DNA from 3 places in the Paenibacillus wenxiniae genome. Region 1 is predicted to be linked to each of the others. Evidence: riboswitches for the same ligand, from Rfam matches in the RefSeq annotation. Region 1 holds a riboswitch; each other region holds the start of a gene.
The links. Region 1 has a riboswitch for cyclic di-AMP ahead of AAHF22_RS22420 (resuscitation-promoting factor). Riboswitches for the same ligand answer to the same signal wherever they lie in the genome.
Positions count from the first base shown of each region.

Region 1 (5,808 bases):
ACGTTTCCCAAATCAGTCAACATAAAAATTGCATGAAATTGCCTATTTCAGCATGAAATTTTAAAAAAATTTCGTTGCTAAGGGGTTTTTGGACATATTTTTACGATATGATAAGTGAATACAGGATTTGTCGATTTGGAAATCATTGCTGATCATATAACGACACTGTTCGACATAATTGACATAATTCTATTTTATACGATTCAAAATACGGGAATCAAGTTTTGCAAAGGAGCGTTATGTATGAAACCGCTACAGCCTTTGGATGAGGAAAAAGTATTCAAGGACCCTGTTCATAATTATATTCACGTCCAGGATCGATTAATCTGGACATTGATCAACACCCCGGAATTTCAGCGACTGCGCCGCATTCGTCAGCTGGGTACATCGTATCTGACGTTTCACGGTGCGGAGCATAGCCGCTTTTCGCATTCGCTCGGTGTATATGAAATTACACGGCGTATCATTTCTCAATTTGAGCGCAGTGGATACGAGGATTGGCCAAGTGAGGAACGTATGGTGGCGCTCTGTGCGGCTTTGCTGCATGATCTGGGGCATGGACCGTTTTCCCATTCTATAGAAGAAGCATTTGAAATGAACCATGAGGAATGGACGTGTCGCATCTTATTAGAAGATACTGAAATTCATCGTGTGCTGGAGGAAGTGGAATCTGGCTTCTCGGAAAAGGTCGCTGCGGTCATTCGTAAAGATTATGAGAAGGCGGTCGTCGTTAATCTGGTGTCCAGTCCACTTGATGCGGATCGGATGGATTATTTGCTACGTGATGCATATTTTACAGGTGTGAATTACGGGACGATCGATATGGATCGCATCATTCGTGTGCTACGCCCGCATAATGGACGTGTCGTCGTCAAAGAATCCGGTATGCACGCGATTGAAGACTATTTGATGTCACGCTATCAGATGTACTGGCAGGTGTATTTCCATCCGGTGACACGCAGCTCGGATATCGTATTGCGTCATATTTTTCAGCGGGCAAAAGAACTGTTCAATAGCGGCTACAATTTCACATTTTTACCACATCCTTTGCCTGCCTTGTTCCGAAATGAATTAAATGTAAAAGAATATTTGCTGCTGGACGAAGCGCTGGTGCAAACGACATTTATGCAGTGGACGCTTGAAAAGGACGAAATTCTCGCTGATGTGTGTACACGCTTTATGGAGCGGCGGTTATATAAATATGTAGAAACCGAATTAATTGACCTGGATATGATCGATCAGATTCGTCATGAATTTGAAGCGGCAGGATTGCATCCACAGTATGATCTGGAAATCGATTTCCCGACCGATTTGCCGTATGATGTTTTCCGTCCGGGTGATCCGAAAAAAGAAAAACAGATTTTGCTGCTGGATCGTCAAAACAAAGTACAGGAAATATCGGAGGTATCCGATATCGTGCGATCGATCAGCGGTATCCATCGTGGCCGGTATCATCTGTATTTTCCACAAGAGAAGCTGGAAAGGGTAAAACACAAGCTGTCACCGCATGTAGCGGACATTTTCGAAGACAAGCTGGGACCTGCTCAAATGGAGTTTGAAATATAAAAAATGTATGAAGCCAATAAAAAAGTTAAATAAGTATTATGCAAAAAAGCGTGTAAAGGAGAATGTACCTTATGTTATTTGATACACATACACATTTGGATTCCAAAGATTTTGATGAGGATCGCAAAGAAGTGATCGAGCGTGCCTACAATAATGGGGTCACTCGAATGGTGAATATCGGATTTGACCGTGAGACGATTCCGACGACGATGCAATTAGTAGAGGAATATGATTTTATTTATGCGGCAGTCGGCTGGCATCCAGTGGAAGCGATCACGATGCAGCCAGGTGATCTGGAATGGATTGCATCTTTATGCAGTCATGAAAAAGTAGTCGCGATCGGTGAAATTGGATTGGATTATCACTGGGATAAATCGCCAAAAGATATTCAACATCGCGTATTGCGGGAACAAATCGGATTGGCACGCGAGCTAAAGATGCCGATTGTCATTCATAATCGGGAAGCGCATGAAGATATTGTTCGGATTTTGCGGGAGGAAAAGGCAAGCGAAGTGGGCGGCATTATGCATGCGTTTTCTGGCAGCTGGGAAACGGCGCAAATGTGCCTCGATATGGGCTTCCATATTTCGTTTGGCGGACCGATCACCTTCAAAAATGCGAAGCAGCCAAAAGAGGTGCTAAAGCAAGTTCCAATGGATCGTTTATTGTTGGAAACAGACTCCCCTTATTTGACTCCACATCCTAATCGTGGGAAAAGAAATGAGTCTGGATATGTGCGTTTGGTCGCAGAGACAGCCGCCGAGCTTAAAGGGGTAAGTCTGGAAGAAATTAGTGAAATTACTACAAAAAATGCGTTGGCATTATTTGGCATTCGGTGAAATCGAGAGCAAAACCACTAAAAAACCGAGCTATTCCGATATATGAATGAATTTTAACGAAAAAATGCAGAAATGTTACAAGTTTTTAACTACTTTTTAAGAAAAACGGAGTTGCCTCTCGCTTTACAGTGAGGTTGTGTTCGGGATATCATTTCATCAGTGATTTAATCTTCGTGTTCATACACGAGATTCCATGATTCGGTCTCGCTGAGTTTCCTACATAGGAGAACGGGGGAACCAACAGCTGTCTTCATTCACTTTAAACCAGCAATACCGGAAGACAGATTGTGTGATTCCTAATACAGGGTCTTTGGGGTGAATTGAGGCTACTTGCGCCATGAGCGAAGGACGTCTCACAGGGTACCAGCTACACGCAGTAGTGCTTATCCGAACCCGACAGCTAACCTCGTAAGCGATGCAGAGGCAACCTCTCATTTTCTAAGTTTCCATTGGACGTACAATGTCGGGAAGCCACGGAAGAGTTGCTCTTGCACTTTTCCCTAGGCTTTTTTGTTTTGTGCAAAAGGAAGTAAGTGAAAAAGAGAAGACCCGGTTTTCACTATCGGGGATCGGTATGCCGCTAGGACTGACCATGGCGCAGGCATCTTTCAACTAGAACGAAGTACCGCAATGCGCTGGTATTTCATCGTGATCATTTTAACGCCTGTGGAAATTCTGATATAGTCGCGTCTATTATACAGTTTCTTTATAGCAAGACGGCGAGACTATGTAAGGAGGACGGAAGAAGTGGGAATTGCTCCTTTCAAAGAAACCCATGGTTCACGCTCATCCAGCATGTCTTACGCGCTGCGTTGGAAGCAAAAAAATCTACGCTCTGTACTGCTCACTTCGCTGGCAGTTGTTGTGGTTATTGCCATGGCACTCTGGCTCATGTACATGCAGGCAAGCAAAAATATTTATGTCGTTATTGATGGCAAAGCTCAAATGGTCGAGACCCATAAGCTACAGCTATCCGATTTGCTGGCTGAACAAAATATTCAAGTAGCACCCCAGGATAAAGTATCAATGTCTATGAACGGAGCAATCCAGGATGGCGACAAGGTATACATTAACCATGCGGTTGCTGTAAATCTTCGCGCTGACGGAGAAATCAAACAGGTGTACACAACAGCCAAAACGGTTGGTAGTGCACTGGATCAGCTTAACATCAAACTCGGTTCCAGAGATAAACTGGACCCCCCTGTCGAAGCAGCCGTGAAGCCGGATATGGACATTCGGGTAACGAGAACCACTTCGATTACAAGCAAACAGGTCGTGGAACTCCCTTACCAAACGATCAAAAAGAACGACGGCGATTTGCTAAAAGGCAAAACCAAAGTTATTCAAGAAGGTCAAAATGGTAAAGTAGTCCAGTATATCGAAAAAGTGTTTGAAGACGGCGAATTCGTCTCCAAGCAAATGGTCAAGAAAAAGACCACCGCTGAAGTGAAAGACAAAATCGTAGCGATTGGTACGAAAAAAGAGGAACCGAAAGCTGTAGTAGTGAGCGAATCGGTTAGCTCGGACTCGTCCAGTTCCGATTCCGACAAAAACTTCTCTTATGCCAAAGTATTAAATAATGTGATGCTGACCGCCTACTCCTCTCAGGAACCAGGGCTGGGTACACGTACTGCATCTGGCACGCGAGTGACAGAAGGACGCACGATTGCTGTAGATCCTAGCGTCATCCCAATGGGATGGTGGGTATACATCGAAGGCATCGGCTACCGCCGTGCGGAAGATACCGGCAGCGCCATTAACGGCAATAAGATTGACGTATATATTGATAGCCTGAGCCAGGCAAGAGCATTCGGACGCAAGACCGGTTATACGGTCTATGTGATCGGTCCGGTAAAGCCGTAAGATCACGGTACAAATCGGTTGCCTGTGCTGGCAGGACTGTTATAGGATATAAGCATTATTAACCACGAGCGTATATGAACCAACCGGAGAAGGGGATGATTCCCCTTCTTTTTGTTTGTTGTTTTGTTATACTAAGGACAATATGAATACGATCGAGGGGAAAAGGGATCTGTATGCCCCCGATCCAGAAGGGAAGCGTACCATCCATTGATTAAAGAAGTCATTGTTGTAGAGGGACGGGATGATACGGTAGCGATCAAGCGTGCAGTGGAAGCCGATACGATCGAAACCGGTGGCTCGGCGATCGGGCCGCACGTTATTCGTCGTGTACGTTTGGCACAGGAGCGCAGAGGCGTTATTATTTTGACCGATCCGGATCATGCCGGAGAGCGGATACGTAAAATCGTCTCGCAAAAGGTTCCGGGCTGTAAGCATGCCTTTATACCGGAAAGCGAAGCGACGCTAAAAGGCGATATCGGTGTGGAAAATGCCTCGCCTGAATCGATTCGAGCTGCTCTGGCGCGTGTGCATACCGAAATGCCAGAAGCAGAAACACTGATCGACTGGGATGATCTGATCACGACCGGACTCGTTATTCATAAACAGGCTGCGGCACGCCGGATGAAAATGGGCAATCTGCTCGGGATCGGTTATGGCAACGGCAAGCAGTTTTATAAACGGCTGCGTATATTTGGGATCACCCGTGAAGAATTCGCGGCAGCACTTTCACAACTTGAAGCGGAGGAACAGCAATCCAATGAATGACAGACACGATATCGCTACGCCGGGACGGACGAAGGAGATTATTAATAAACATGGCTTTTCGTTTAAAAAGAGTCTGGGACAGAACTTTTTGATCGATAGTAATATTTTGAATAAAATTGTCGATGCAGCCGATTTGAATGAACAACGGGGTGCATTAGAAATCGGACCGGGAATCGGTGCATTAACAGAGCGTCTGGCACGTCAGGCGCACAATGTGACCGCGGTGGAGATTGATCAACGCCTGCTGCCCATTTTGCGGGACTCGCTGGGCGCATACGACAATGTGCATGTGCGTCATGGTGATGTGCTTAAGGTGGACTTGCAGGAGCTGTTCCGCGAGGATTTTGCGGAAGTGGAGAAGGTGAGTGTCGTTGCCAATTTGCCGTATTATGTCACCACACCGATTCTGATGAAGCTGCTGGAAGAGAAGCTGCCGCTGGATAATATCGTCGTGATGATTCAGAAGGAAGTGGCACAGCGTATGGCAGCTGCGCCGGGCGGCAAAGATTATGGCAGCTTGAGCATTGCTGTGCAATATTACTGTATACCTGAGCTTGTATGTATCGTGCCGAAAACGGTGTTTATTCCACAGCCTAATGTTGAATCGGCGGTCATTCGCCTGAAGCTACGTGAAGAGCCACCGGTACAAGTACAGGACGAGCAGCATTTCTTCGAGCTGATGCAGGCGTGCTTTGTACAACGCCGTAAAACGATTGCCAACAACTTGAAAACACGCTATTTCAGCGGTAGCGATCGCCAGCAGCTGGAGCAGCTT
Region 1 is NZ_JBCGUH010000022.1:41,551-47,358, reverse strand. Features, by position in the region: gene AAHF22_RS22430 (HD domain-containing protein) at 244-1,566, shown strand; gene AAHF22_RS22425 (TatD family hydrolase) at 1,638-2,405, shown strand; cyclic di-AMP (ydaO/yuaA leader) riboswitch at 2,601-2,835, shown strand; gene AAHF22_RS22420 (resuscitation-promoting factor) at 3,153-4,268, shown strand; gene rnmV (ribonuclease M5) at 4,476-5,033, shown strand; gene rsmA (16S rRNA (adenine(1518)-N(6)/adenine(1519)-N(6))-dimethyltransferase RsmA) at 5,026-5,808, shown strand, end outside.

Region 2 (5,808 bases), on a different contig from region 1:
AGCCGCCGGGTTGTTAACCAGACTGACCAGTGGGGCTCCTTTGAGGATCATCCCGACTACCAGGGATAAGATCCCTCCAATTAAGCCAATAATTGTTGAAATTTGCATAATACACCTCGTCCGTGAGTATATATTGTAGTGCGTACACCACTCTCTTCCATGGAATGATGGAGTTGCATGATGGGATTGCTTAAATCGCTGATACTTTTTTATCGACAGAATATGATGCAATGTTAAGAGTTTTTTTGAGTTATAATGGAAAGAAGTTGGTAAATGTAACAATATCGACAGATTGAGGGGAGGCAGAGTATGGGTGTTAAGCATGGACGTGATTATGAAGGGATTCTAACCGATTTAACGACAGCACTAAATATGATACCGGATAGTTATCTGTTTTTTCAGATGTCATCGGAAGAATGGCAAGCGCTAAATCCAGACGAACAGCGCGAAGTACAGGAGGCGCTGGCAGAAGATTTGTTTTATGCACTTGGCTCCGAGCCGACGATTCAGGTGGGAAGCGGTATCGTGATCTATGCTGCGGATACGCATCGAATCGATATTTTGATCGGCGAGACTGAAATGACGTTTGTATCGTTAATTTAAAGCGAGCACCCGCGGTTGTTCGTATAGATAAGGCCTGCCAGAGCAAGAACGTATGAACATACGCTCACTCGGGTAGGCCTTTGTTGATTTCATATGATCTTTGTTCATTTCATATGATGATGTTGGATTGATGCAGTGATATTAGGATTGCTCGGTAAGGGTTGTATCGTACACCATACAGTAGAAAGGCTTCATTCCGTCGGGTGTACGGCGACTGTACGTATCGGTAATATGAAAGCCCGCTTTCTGATAGGTGCGAATCGCACGCTGATTCCAGGTGAGTACTTCCAGATCAATCTCTGCCGCCGGATTGCGAGCGATAGCGGCTTCAGTAATCGCACGCATAAACGATTCACCATAACCGTATCCGCATAAATCAGGTCGCATACCCACTCCAAGTCGGATCGTGCCGGTCAGCGGGAAAAATTGAGCAAAGCCGTATAGCTCACCTGTAGCATCGAGAATGGAAACATACTGTTGCTCACGAAGCTGCGGATCACCAAATTCGATTCCTAGCTGCTGCATCTGCTCCCACGGCAACCAGCCATAAATATTATAGGGCGGATCGTAATGCCAGTTACAAATAAGAGCAGCATGCTCGGTACTCATCGATACGACGGAAAAGGGCAGTACACATGCAGGCTGCATCATAAATCTCCTTTCGGCTTTATCCAATAGATACAATAAAATTACAAAATAAATATTGGAAAATGTGTTTACCATAATTTATACGCGGGTAATTATAAGTAGACATAATTATAGGGTTACCTTATTTTTATTTTAACTTTTTTTGCCTAACGTGTAACTTAACTCAAGTTCGTTTCGTTTATATAGTATACAGATACAAAGCGCCACGCAAAATAAAAAACCGCAAAAGATTCTGGCGGGAATCCTTCGCGGTCGATATAGTAGTCGATACGTTGTTGTCAAAGTTGCATAATAGTCAAATTAGTTATCTGTAGCGAAAGTGTCAAAAGCATAGTTGCTCATTACACGTTTAGCACCGACAAAACGGTCAGCGTAATAGTCCATGCTAAGATTATCAATTCGTACACCTTTCGATGTAGAAGCGTGTGCGAATTGAGTGCTGCTTACCATAACGCCTACATGTGAAACTCCTGCTCCAGTCGTGTTGAAGAATACGAGGTCACCAGCTTGCAGATCGTCTTTGCTTACCGCTTCGCCTACCTGATATTGCGACGTGGATTGACGCGGCAGATCAATGTTCATTTTACTGAATACATATTGAGTGAATCCGGAGCAATCGAAACCGTTGAACGTTGTTCCCCCGATGCGGTACGGTGTTCCCATTGCTGGTTCAATGATCTGGTCCATTCTGGAATCTGCATGTGCACTGCTGTTCCCCATAACAGTAAATGCAATTGCGAATCCCATGAGTGCGGCGGTTAGTTTCTTTTTCATGTTAAATCGTTTGTCCCCTTCCAATGCCTACGAGGTTAGCTTAAGGATTCGGTAGAAGGTCTCCCCTATGATCCCTCTCTTGCAAGATCAATTCACCCAAAACGGTTCCCCCGCTTTCCGGTGCCACGAAATTTGGCTTCACACTTTGATTAATGCACCGTAAGACGATATCCAACTTTTACGACAATTTTCGGCTTCTCTAACAATAGTTACAAGCTTACTTTTAAAGTTTACAAAGTTGTTACTAAAAACTTGCTGGGTTTATTCTAACAAAGGTTTTTTACTTTGGCAATGTCTGTTGTGCACTTTTTGCGTGAAAAATCTTGTCATCTTTGTGAGCAACATCGTGAAAACCGCGCCGTTAAAGGGATTATAATTATTAAAAAAATTAATCTTTAGTCGAAAAATCCCGTATATTGCGATTGGAGCATGCAATTAGACCTATAAAAGTTACTCGGCTATCCGTTTACTTTGTCATCTTTGATAGGGCTGTCAGCGATATCAAATCGTGACTACTATAGTATAACACTAGGACAGCCAGGAGTTTCATTGGTTTTTCACGCCTGATCCGCTACAATAATGTTACAATTAATATTGAAATTCATTGTTTATGGCATGGATGCTGCAAGGCATGACATCTGTCTTCATATCGCAGCTAAAAGCTACAGCTAGCTTACTATCGATGCTGCTTACCTCTATATAAGGAATGTTCTCTATATAGAAATCATTTATATAGCGTAGAGTGAGCATTTGAAGCTTGCCCATCCATCACGCTGGATAGAAGCCGTAGACAGACATGCAGCAGCTATCGGTACAAAGGGTTACAACTATGAAACGCTGCTTTTTTTATATCGGCAGCAAATATAAATTATGAACAGAAAAGGAGTATTTTTCAACATGGATCAAAATATGGATCAAAATCAATCGGCTCAACCGGCTAAAAAATCGATGTCCTTGAACATTATTAGCAGTAGCAAAAAGAGCAGTAAACATAAAGGTTTTGGTGCAGGTGCCATTAACTTGAATAACGTTTCTCCTATTATTATCGATCATGGCGAGGCTAAAATCGATATCGGGGCGATGCATGCCAAAAGTAAAGTCGAGCGTGGCATCAAGTTCCTCACAAATCGTGATGAGCTGGAGGGCGGACGTCAGGTATGGCTAGTCTGGGTTGCGGTAGACAAGCAGCCTGAAGGCGGAAGCTACGCTGGAGCGACGGCGTGCGAGATGATCATCGATGAGGAGAATAAACGAGGCTGGAAAATTCTCGCTGACCATGTGAATAAGCTGGATTATGCGATCAAGCGTCGCATTATGCTGAGTGAGCTTGGTCCAGACGAGAAGGCCGCCCTGAAAACATTGCTCGTTAGCCATAATGAAGAATGGTGGGATCGTTCTTCCGATGAGCTGAAGCAGGCTCTGGACAACTGAGCTGGCGTGTTACAATTATGAATTAGATCATAGGCCGACTATAGCTTTTGCCATTCATGCATGAAGCTAGCAGTCGGCTATTTTTATGGAGAAATACGAATGGATCGTTACGATTCAGTTTATCGAGTATGTAATCTATCCGAGAGAGACTTTTCCAGCGCAATTTCCAGTGCCGATGCATGATTATGCATGTTATATTCACGGGTTTGGGATATAATTTAGCAATTTCATTAAAATATTATGATAAACACCAGAAAATATTATCATCTTCTGGAAAAATAGGGTATAAATTATTAAACCTTTAGTCTCGTTTTTAAATTGGAAAATAGCTTTTGTTAATGTGCTATCCATTGTTATAATTGCTGTACAGTCGTCTTCGTAAGAAAGCTAACCCTTGCGTGACTAAAATTATTCTACAGATGGAGGGAGCAATATATGCCTAACACAAACGCTATTAAGACACGTGCTATTCGTACAGGTATCCCTGGACTCGACGAGATTTTGCATGGCGGTATCCCACCGGGAGCTGTAGTTATTCTCGAGGGCGAGCCTGGAACCGGTAAAACAACGATCGGGATGCAGTTCCTTGTAGAAGGTGCGATCAACTTCAACGAGCCAGGAATGTACATCACATTTGAAGAATTACCGGAGCAAATTTACGAAGATATGAGCGGATTTGGATGGGATTTGCGTCAGCTAGAACGGGAAAATAAGCTGCGCGTTATTTGCATGGAGCCAGATATTTTACTGGATCAGATGCTACAGCCTAACGGTATATTTGAAGCGGTAGTGAACGAGATTGGCTGTAAGCGTGTAGTGATCGATAGTATCAGCTTATTCCGTATGGTGAGCGCGAGTGAACACGTTCGCAATAATGTATATACGATTCGCAATATTATGCGTAAGCACAATCTAACGTCTTTCTTTATCCGCGAATATGCGGAGCTTAGCGAAATGAATATCCCTTTTGAAAATTATATATGCGATGGGATTGTCAGGCTCTCCCTCAAGCCGCTGATGGAAAAATACCGTAAGCGTACCATTGAGGTGCTGAAAATGCGTGGCACGCGCATTATGGAAGGCGAGCACACCTACAAGTTTATGAATGAAGGTGTCTACATCGTTCCATCTCTGTCGATGGCTGAGGATAAAACGTTAACGCGAGAAAAGGAAGTATTTTCTACAGGTATCGACACACTGGATGAATTGCTTGGCGGCGGTATTCCTCGCGGTAGCGTATTCATGATCGATACGAATAGTAAAGCGAACTATCGCTATCTGATGTCTTCGATCTATGCCCAGCGCCTACGAGATGATGATTGCACGGTGGCGTTAATGTCGGGTAATACTCCACTGGATACATTTGCCGATACGATTGAGCTGTTTGGTGTATCGTTGCGGGAATCGGCACGTCAAGGAAAAGCATTTTTTATTGAGCACTATCGCAGAGCCGTCGATTCCGATCTTGAAAAAGCGATGATTCGCGTAGATAAGGTGGCGAATGAAGATTACGCACAGGTATTAAATGATAAGCTGGGACCCATTTTTGAATGCGAGGATACGTGTGATCGACGCTGGTTTATCTATTACGACCTGAACACCATCATTTCCGAGCGTGGCCGCGACTTCCTGTTGCGTTATTTTGCCGAAGAAATGTCTACCTGGCGTTCGCTTGGTATTACGATTGTTGTGCATTGCAACTTTGCGGAGATTGGAACAGAGACAGCTTCATTCCTGGAGCGTACATGTAATGGGGTTATTCGTACGTGGGTAGATGGCAATTACCAGTATCTTCAGGTTACCAAATCCCCTAGCGGTCGTGTGTCTACGCCGCACATTATTGCGAACGCACCCAATGAACCATTTGTGCAACTGATCTAAGGAGGGATGGGGACCTTATGGTAGCAGAAAGCGATGTAATTACGTTACAAATGGAATGCACTTTATTTTTTGAAAATAATCCGTATGCGATCGAAACATGTAGTGGCCTATCGAAGAGGCTGGGCCGCAGTCAAGAGATCACCGAGCGCGCCCTAAATCGTCTGGCAGATATGTCGATCCTTGAAAAGAATGGTGATGGTGTTCGCGCTATTTACCGCTACAGGGCGCCATATGTGCAGACAGAAGTGGATCTGAATGCCTATGATTGATACAACAGGGATCGTTAGTGATATAAGAGACGTTTGTCAGGAGTTGCAGGATACGTATGCTCAGTTAACCGATCTATTCATTATAGTGACCGATCATGAAGGACGTTTGATGACCGCACCTTCACATTTGAGCCATGCTGCTATATTTGAACAGCATGCCGATGAAATGCAGCGCTTGATGCAGCAGGAGATTGGCAAGTTA
Region 2 is NZ_JBCGUH010000024.1:31,190-36,997, reverse strand. Features, by position in the region: gene motA (flagellar motor stator protein MotA) at 1-108, opposite strand, end outside; gene AAHF22_RS22810 (hypothetical protein) at 310-603, shown strand; gene AAHF22_RS22805 (GNAT family N-acetyltransferase) at 745-1,251, opposite strand; gene AAHF22_RS22800 (C40 family peptidase) at 1,552-2,025, opposite strand; cyclic di-AMP (ydaO/yuaA leader) riboswitch at 2,035-2,173, opposite strand; gene AAHF22_RS22795 (YwhD family protein) at 2,935-3,456, shown strand; gene AAHF22_RS22790 (ATPase domain-containing protein) at 3,892-5,337, shown strand; gene AAHF22_RS22785 (hypothetical protein) at 5,355-5,606, shown strand; gene AAHF22_RS22780 (LuxR C-terminal-related transcriptional regulator) at 5,593-5,808, shown strand, end outside.
Region 2: another riboswitch for cyclic di-AMP. It lies ahead of AAHF22_RS22800 (C40 family peptidase); the one in region 1 lies ahead of AAHF22_RS22420 (resuscitation-promoting factor).

Region 3 (5,808 bases), on a different contig from region 1:
CAGCTTGCTAATACGGGGTACTTGAGCCAGCGCCGCTCCCGGGCTAATGTCTGGATCAAGACCGGAACCAGAATTCGTAATCAGATCCATTGGCAGTGAAGATACCGGCACATCCGGGTTTTGCTTTTTCCACGCTTCAATCGAAGCTTTCATCCGTTCGATCAGCGCTGGATTGGATGGAGCCAGGTTCGAGGAACCCGAACCGTTCGCATTATAATCGACACTCGATACCCGTCCCTGAAAAAATTGTGGATCTTTAAACTGCTGACCGATCAATTCGGAGCCGATCACCTGATGCTGGCTATTGTAGATCAAGCTACCTGATGCCTGATGCGGCATAATGAGCTTGGCGATGCCTGTAATGGCAAGCTGATAAATGACACAGCATACGATAAATAAAACCGCGCTCGTTCTAAGCGTCGTCCATACGATTTTCATAGGCATAATCTGTCTTCTCCTGTTCCTGATTGTGAATAAGGGCAGCCTGCCCTGTCCATCCGATATCCGATAAATGGCAGGCTACACGTCTGTTCACCATTTTGATAGCGTTTGGGATAGTTATTTACTTGCATGTTGCTGTTGTACTTATCCTCACTGCGCTTACTCGTTCATTCCATCGCTCTTTACTACTCGTATGCTTGGCTCTCTAGTAATGGTTTTCTAGTGCTTATTCTCCAGTACTCGTCCTCTGTTACGGATGCTTATCGATTCACTATACGATCGCTCAGACCATTACCTGAATTAGCATATCAATTAGCTTAATGCCAATAAATGGAACAACGACACCACCCAGACCATAAATGAACAGATTACGACGCAGCAACCGGGTCGAACTCATCGGACGATAAGCGACACCTTTCATCGCCAGTGGAATCAAAATCGGAATAATAATCGCGTTAAAAATCAAGGCAGATAGAATAGCCGACGTTGGCGAATGCAAATTCATCACGTTTAACACTTGCATTTGTGGAATAGCCACCATAAACATCGCTGGAATAATCGCAAAATATTTGGCAATATCATTCGCGATACTAAATGTGGTCAGACTGCCACGGGTCATGAGTAGCTGCTTACCGATCGCCACTACTTCGATAATTTTGGAAGGGTCAGAATCAAGATCGATCATATTGGCTGCTTCCTTCGCCGCTACCGTACCACTGTTCATCGCAATCCCGACATCTGCCTGTGCCAGTGCAGGTGCATCATTCGTACCGTCCCCTGTCATCGCAACTAGTTTGCCCTGTGCTTGCTCACGGCGAATAACGGCAATTTTATCCTCTGGTGTACTTTCAGCAATATAGTCATCGACCCCTGCTTCGCGAGCAATCGTTGCTGCGGTGAGCGGATTATCACCGGTACACATAATCGTTTTGATGCCCATACTGCGCATCTGTTCAAACCGTTCGCGCATCCCTGCTTTAACGGTATCTTTTAAATAAATCAGACCATAGATCACATCATCGACAGCGACTGCCAGTGGTGTACCCCCTGCTGTCGCGATGCGGTCACTACTTGCTTGCAATGAAGTGGGTACATGACCGCCCTGTTCAATGACCCAATTTTTCACAGCGTCTACCGCACCTTTACGTACTTTACGGCCATCTTTCAAATTCAGACCACTCATTCGCGTCTCTGCTCGGAACTCGACCACTTCTGCTCCATATGGAAGCTCCTGATCGATCGTCCAGCCTTGCTTTTTCATCAGTTCCAGCACGGAGCGTCCTTCTGGCGTTTCATCCTGCGCCGAACTGACGGCTGCCCAGTGCCCTACCTCCTCGGCTGTATGCCCTTCAGTTGGCACAAATTCGCTCGCCATCCGGTTACCGTATGTGATTGTACCGGTTTTATCGAGAATGATCGTATTAATATCACCGGATGCTTCCACCGCTTTACCCGACATCGCCAGCACGTTGAAACGAGTGACACGGTCCATCCCGGCAATACCGATCGCGGACAGCAGACCACCGATCGTCGTTGGAATCAGACAGACGAGCAGTGAAATCAGAACAGGAATTGGAATATGAATACCGAGATACTGCGCCATAAATGGTAACGTCACGACGACCATCAGGAAAATAATCGTTAAGCTAATCAGTACGGTATTGAGCGCAATTTCATTCGGTGTTTTTTGACGTTCTGCGCCTTCGACCAGACTGATCATACGATCCATAAACGATTCGCCTGGATCGCTAGTAATCCGTACCGTAATCTCATCACTGATGACCATCGTACCGCCGGTGACCGAGCTAAAGTCACCGCCTGCTTCTTTAATTACCGGAGCGGATTCACCCGTAATCGCTGATTCATCCACTGACGCAAGCCCTTTGATCACTTCACCATCACCAGGAATCATCTCTCCCTGGCGAACGACGACCAGATCTCCTTTACGTAAAGAAGTCGATGGCACGTCTACGATGCGATCGCCTTCCAGCTTACGTGCGGTAATTTCCTTTTTCGTCTTTTTGAGTGAATCTGCCTGTGCTTTACCGCGTCCTTCCGCGAGTGCTTCGGCAAAGTTAGCAAATAAGATCGTCAGCAGCAAAATAACCGCTACGGCAATGTTAAAGCTTGCCGATACCGAATCACCAAATGCCCCCGGTACAAACACGAGTAGTAAGCTAATTAACAGACCTATCTCGACTACGAACATGACCGGATTTTTCATCATTAAAACCGGGTTTAATTTTACAAAGGATTGCTGTAATGCTTTCGTTATCAGATCCCGGTTCATCACGGAAGCTTGATTTTTCATTGCTGATTCCTCCACCTGATTATCCTCAAATAATATGCTTCACCATCTGTATATGTGCTTTTTTAACATTTAAAGGGTCAATTGCTCAGCAATCGGGCCGAGTACAAGCGCCGGGAAGAAAGTTAACGCGCCGACAACGACAACCACCACGATAAATACACTGCCAAACAGCGCCTGATCGGTACGCAGCGTACCACTGCTCTCCGGCACAGGTGTTTTCGCCAGCATGGAGCCAGCAACCGCAAGCAATGTGACCATCGAGAAAAAGCGCGCAATCATCATCACAATCCCGGTCGATATGTTCCAAAATATCGTATTATCGCCCAATCCTTCAAACCCTGACCCGTTGTTAGCCGCAGATGATGTGAATTCATACAGCGCTTGCGTCAGACCGTGGAAGCCCGGATTCGAGATCGTATTCGGAAATACCATCAGCGCAATCGTCGTTGGCGCCAGCACAAGTAGCGGCTGAATGAGTAATGTGACCGCGATCAACTTCATCTCTTTCCCCTCTACTTTACGACCGAGGAATTCAGGTGTACGTCCAACCATCAGACCGGATAGGAATACTGAGATCATCGCATACATAAGCACATTCATCATACCGACACCTGAACCGCCAAATACGGTATTAAGCATCATATTACTCAGGGCGATCATACCGCCGAGCGGTGTTAAAGTATCATGCATCGTATTCACGGCGCCGGTCTCTGACGCTGTCGTTACGACTGAATAGAGCGACGATTGTTCAATCCCGAATCGTACTTCTTTCCCTTCCATCGAACCTGCACTTTGTTGTAATCCAAGCTCATTGATCAGAGGGTTCCCTTGATGCTCTGCATAGAGCGACGAACTGAGCATAATCAAGAACATGATTGCCATCGATACAAACAGCACCCGTCCTTGCTTCGGATTACCAACGATACGCCCATACGTGAATGGAAGCGAGATCGGTACGAGCAACATCAGAATCATTTGTAGCATATTGCTAATGGCATCAGGATTCTCAAATGGATGCGCCGAGTTAGCGCCGAAAAATCCACCGCCGTTATTACCCATTTCCTTAATAGCAACAAAGCTGCCGAGCGGTCCCATGCCAATCTGTTGCTGGGTGCCTTCTAATGTAGTGGCTGTTACAGACGTTTGTAACGTCTGCGGAACCCCCTGACTAATGAAGATCAGGGCAGCAACAACGCACAATGGCAGCAAAATACGTGTAATCGCCCGCACCAGATCGACGAAAAAGTTTCCCATTGGCTTTCCGGCAAGACCACGCATAAACGCAATCGCTGCGGCAATCCCTGTTGCCGGTGAGACAAACATCATGAACACAATGGCAGACATTTGCGAGAACAGCGACAATCCGCTTTCACCGCTATAATGCTGTAAGTTCGTATTCGTCAAAAAGCTAATCGCTGTATTAAATGCCAGCTCTGGACTCATCGCTGGAATGCCTGCTGGATTCAGCGGCAACTTATCCTGTAAACGGAAAATGACATATACGATCAATGCCATAACCGTATTGCTGACAAGTAAAGCGACAACATATTGCTTCCATGTCTGATTATTTTGCCGGATACCACCCAGCTTATACATGATCTTTTCCAGTGGACCGAAGAAACGATCCAGCTTTCCCGGTGTATAATCAAATGCACGGGCGATATAAGCACCCATTGGACGCGCCAGCAATAGCGCAATTAATAAAGTTAAGGCAACTCCGATATATGCGAACATACTCACTCACTCTCTCCTGCCTGTTTAAAATTTTTCCGGATAGATCAGGGCATAACACAAGTACACTAGCAAGCCTGCAATTATAAGCCATAATAGCCAGATCATTGTTCTTTCCCTCGCTCTCCGATCACTCTGGATGACCAGATGCCCAGTCCGCCAAGCGCGAATGCAATGAGTAAAATGAGCACAATCATTAAAATATCCAACATGATTTCTTTCCCCTTCAGCATGAACATGCGTAAGATTAAATTTGATGGTAGATAATGTTCAAGTTGCCAATCGAACGATTTTGCGTCAATAAAAGCGAAATTAGGCGCAAAAAAAGAAGCCTCGGTAAAAATCGAACTTTTCACCGGGCTTCTTCCGTGTGTAACCGATCAGACACATCGATATGTGTAGACCAGAATGACGTAAGCCGGATATAAGTTCTTCCTGAATCGCTGACGAGGTTAGCTGTCGGGTTCGGGCTGGAAGATTGCCCGTTCCGGCGATGCCGGAATTCACCCCGTGTCAGACCGCTTGCTCCAAGCTAGTTCTGACGATTGGTTCCCCCGCTTTCCTGTATGCGGTACGTAAGCACGAACCAACAGGAAATTAAGCGTACATGTAAAAGAGCAAAGATTAAATCCATACAGCGAAAATCGCATAAGCAGAGCGAAAACGAATCTATCATCGTATTGCCCGTAATTGTACAGCGTTCAGCAGTTTGAGCGTACATATTCATACTGTCCAGGTGTCACATGACATAACGGCCAAATCGACTTCTACCGTTTCAAAAAGTACATGTATCGTTCCATTCGTATCGTGCGTGCACTGCCATTGCAATACTATATTCCGTCCATTTCGTCTGACTTCAGAAGCTGATGAGCGTTAACAGGGCATAAGAAAACACAGAGCGTGTATACCCTGTGTCATGATGGCACAAGTTCTGCACTCCTCTCCCGACCTGCGCTTACGAGGTTAGCTGTCGGATTCGGGCGGTGAGAGTCGCCCTACCATCAGCGCCGGTCCCATGGTTACCGGTGCTGACGGATTCACCCCATGCAGACGGTCATCGGCTCTCACACCTTTGACATGCTGCGAATTGGTTCCCCCGTTTTCCGGCGATAACCGGAAACTCAGCAATAAGAACAAGAAACTTCTGAAATTCAATTGTTTGATCTGGACAAATACCGATTTGCATCTTCACGCTTCCTGCTGGACGGATCGCCGGAACAGTCTGGCTTAGCACCGCTGTGCTTTCCTGCTGTTATGCGGTTCTACCAGCATAGTAGAAGTCGTTGCAAGCGCAAATCTCTAAATCCTGAAATGTATATTACTCC
Region 3 is NZ_JBCGUH010000002.1:199,103-204,910, reverse strand. Features, by position in the region: gene kdpC (potassium-transporting ATPase subunit KdpC) at 1-444, opposite strand, end outside; gene kdpB (potassium-transporting ATPase subunit KdpB) at 725-2,752, opposite strand; gene kdpA (potassium-transporting ATPase subunit KdpA) at 2,822-4,486, opposite strand; gene kdpF (K(+)-transporting ATPase subunit F) at 4,511-4,591, opposite strand; cyclic di-AMP (ydaO/yuaA leader) riboswitch at 4,910-5,097, opposite strand; cyclic di-AMP (ydaO/yuaA leader) riboswitch at 5,421-5,620, opposite strand.
Region 3: another riboswitch for cyclic di-AMP. It lies ahead of kdpF (K(+)-transporting ATPase subunit F); the one in region 1 lies ahead of AAHF22_RS22420 (resuscitation-promoting factor).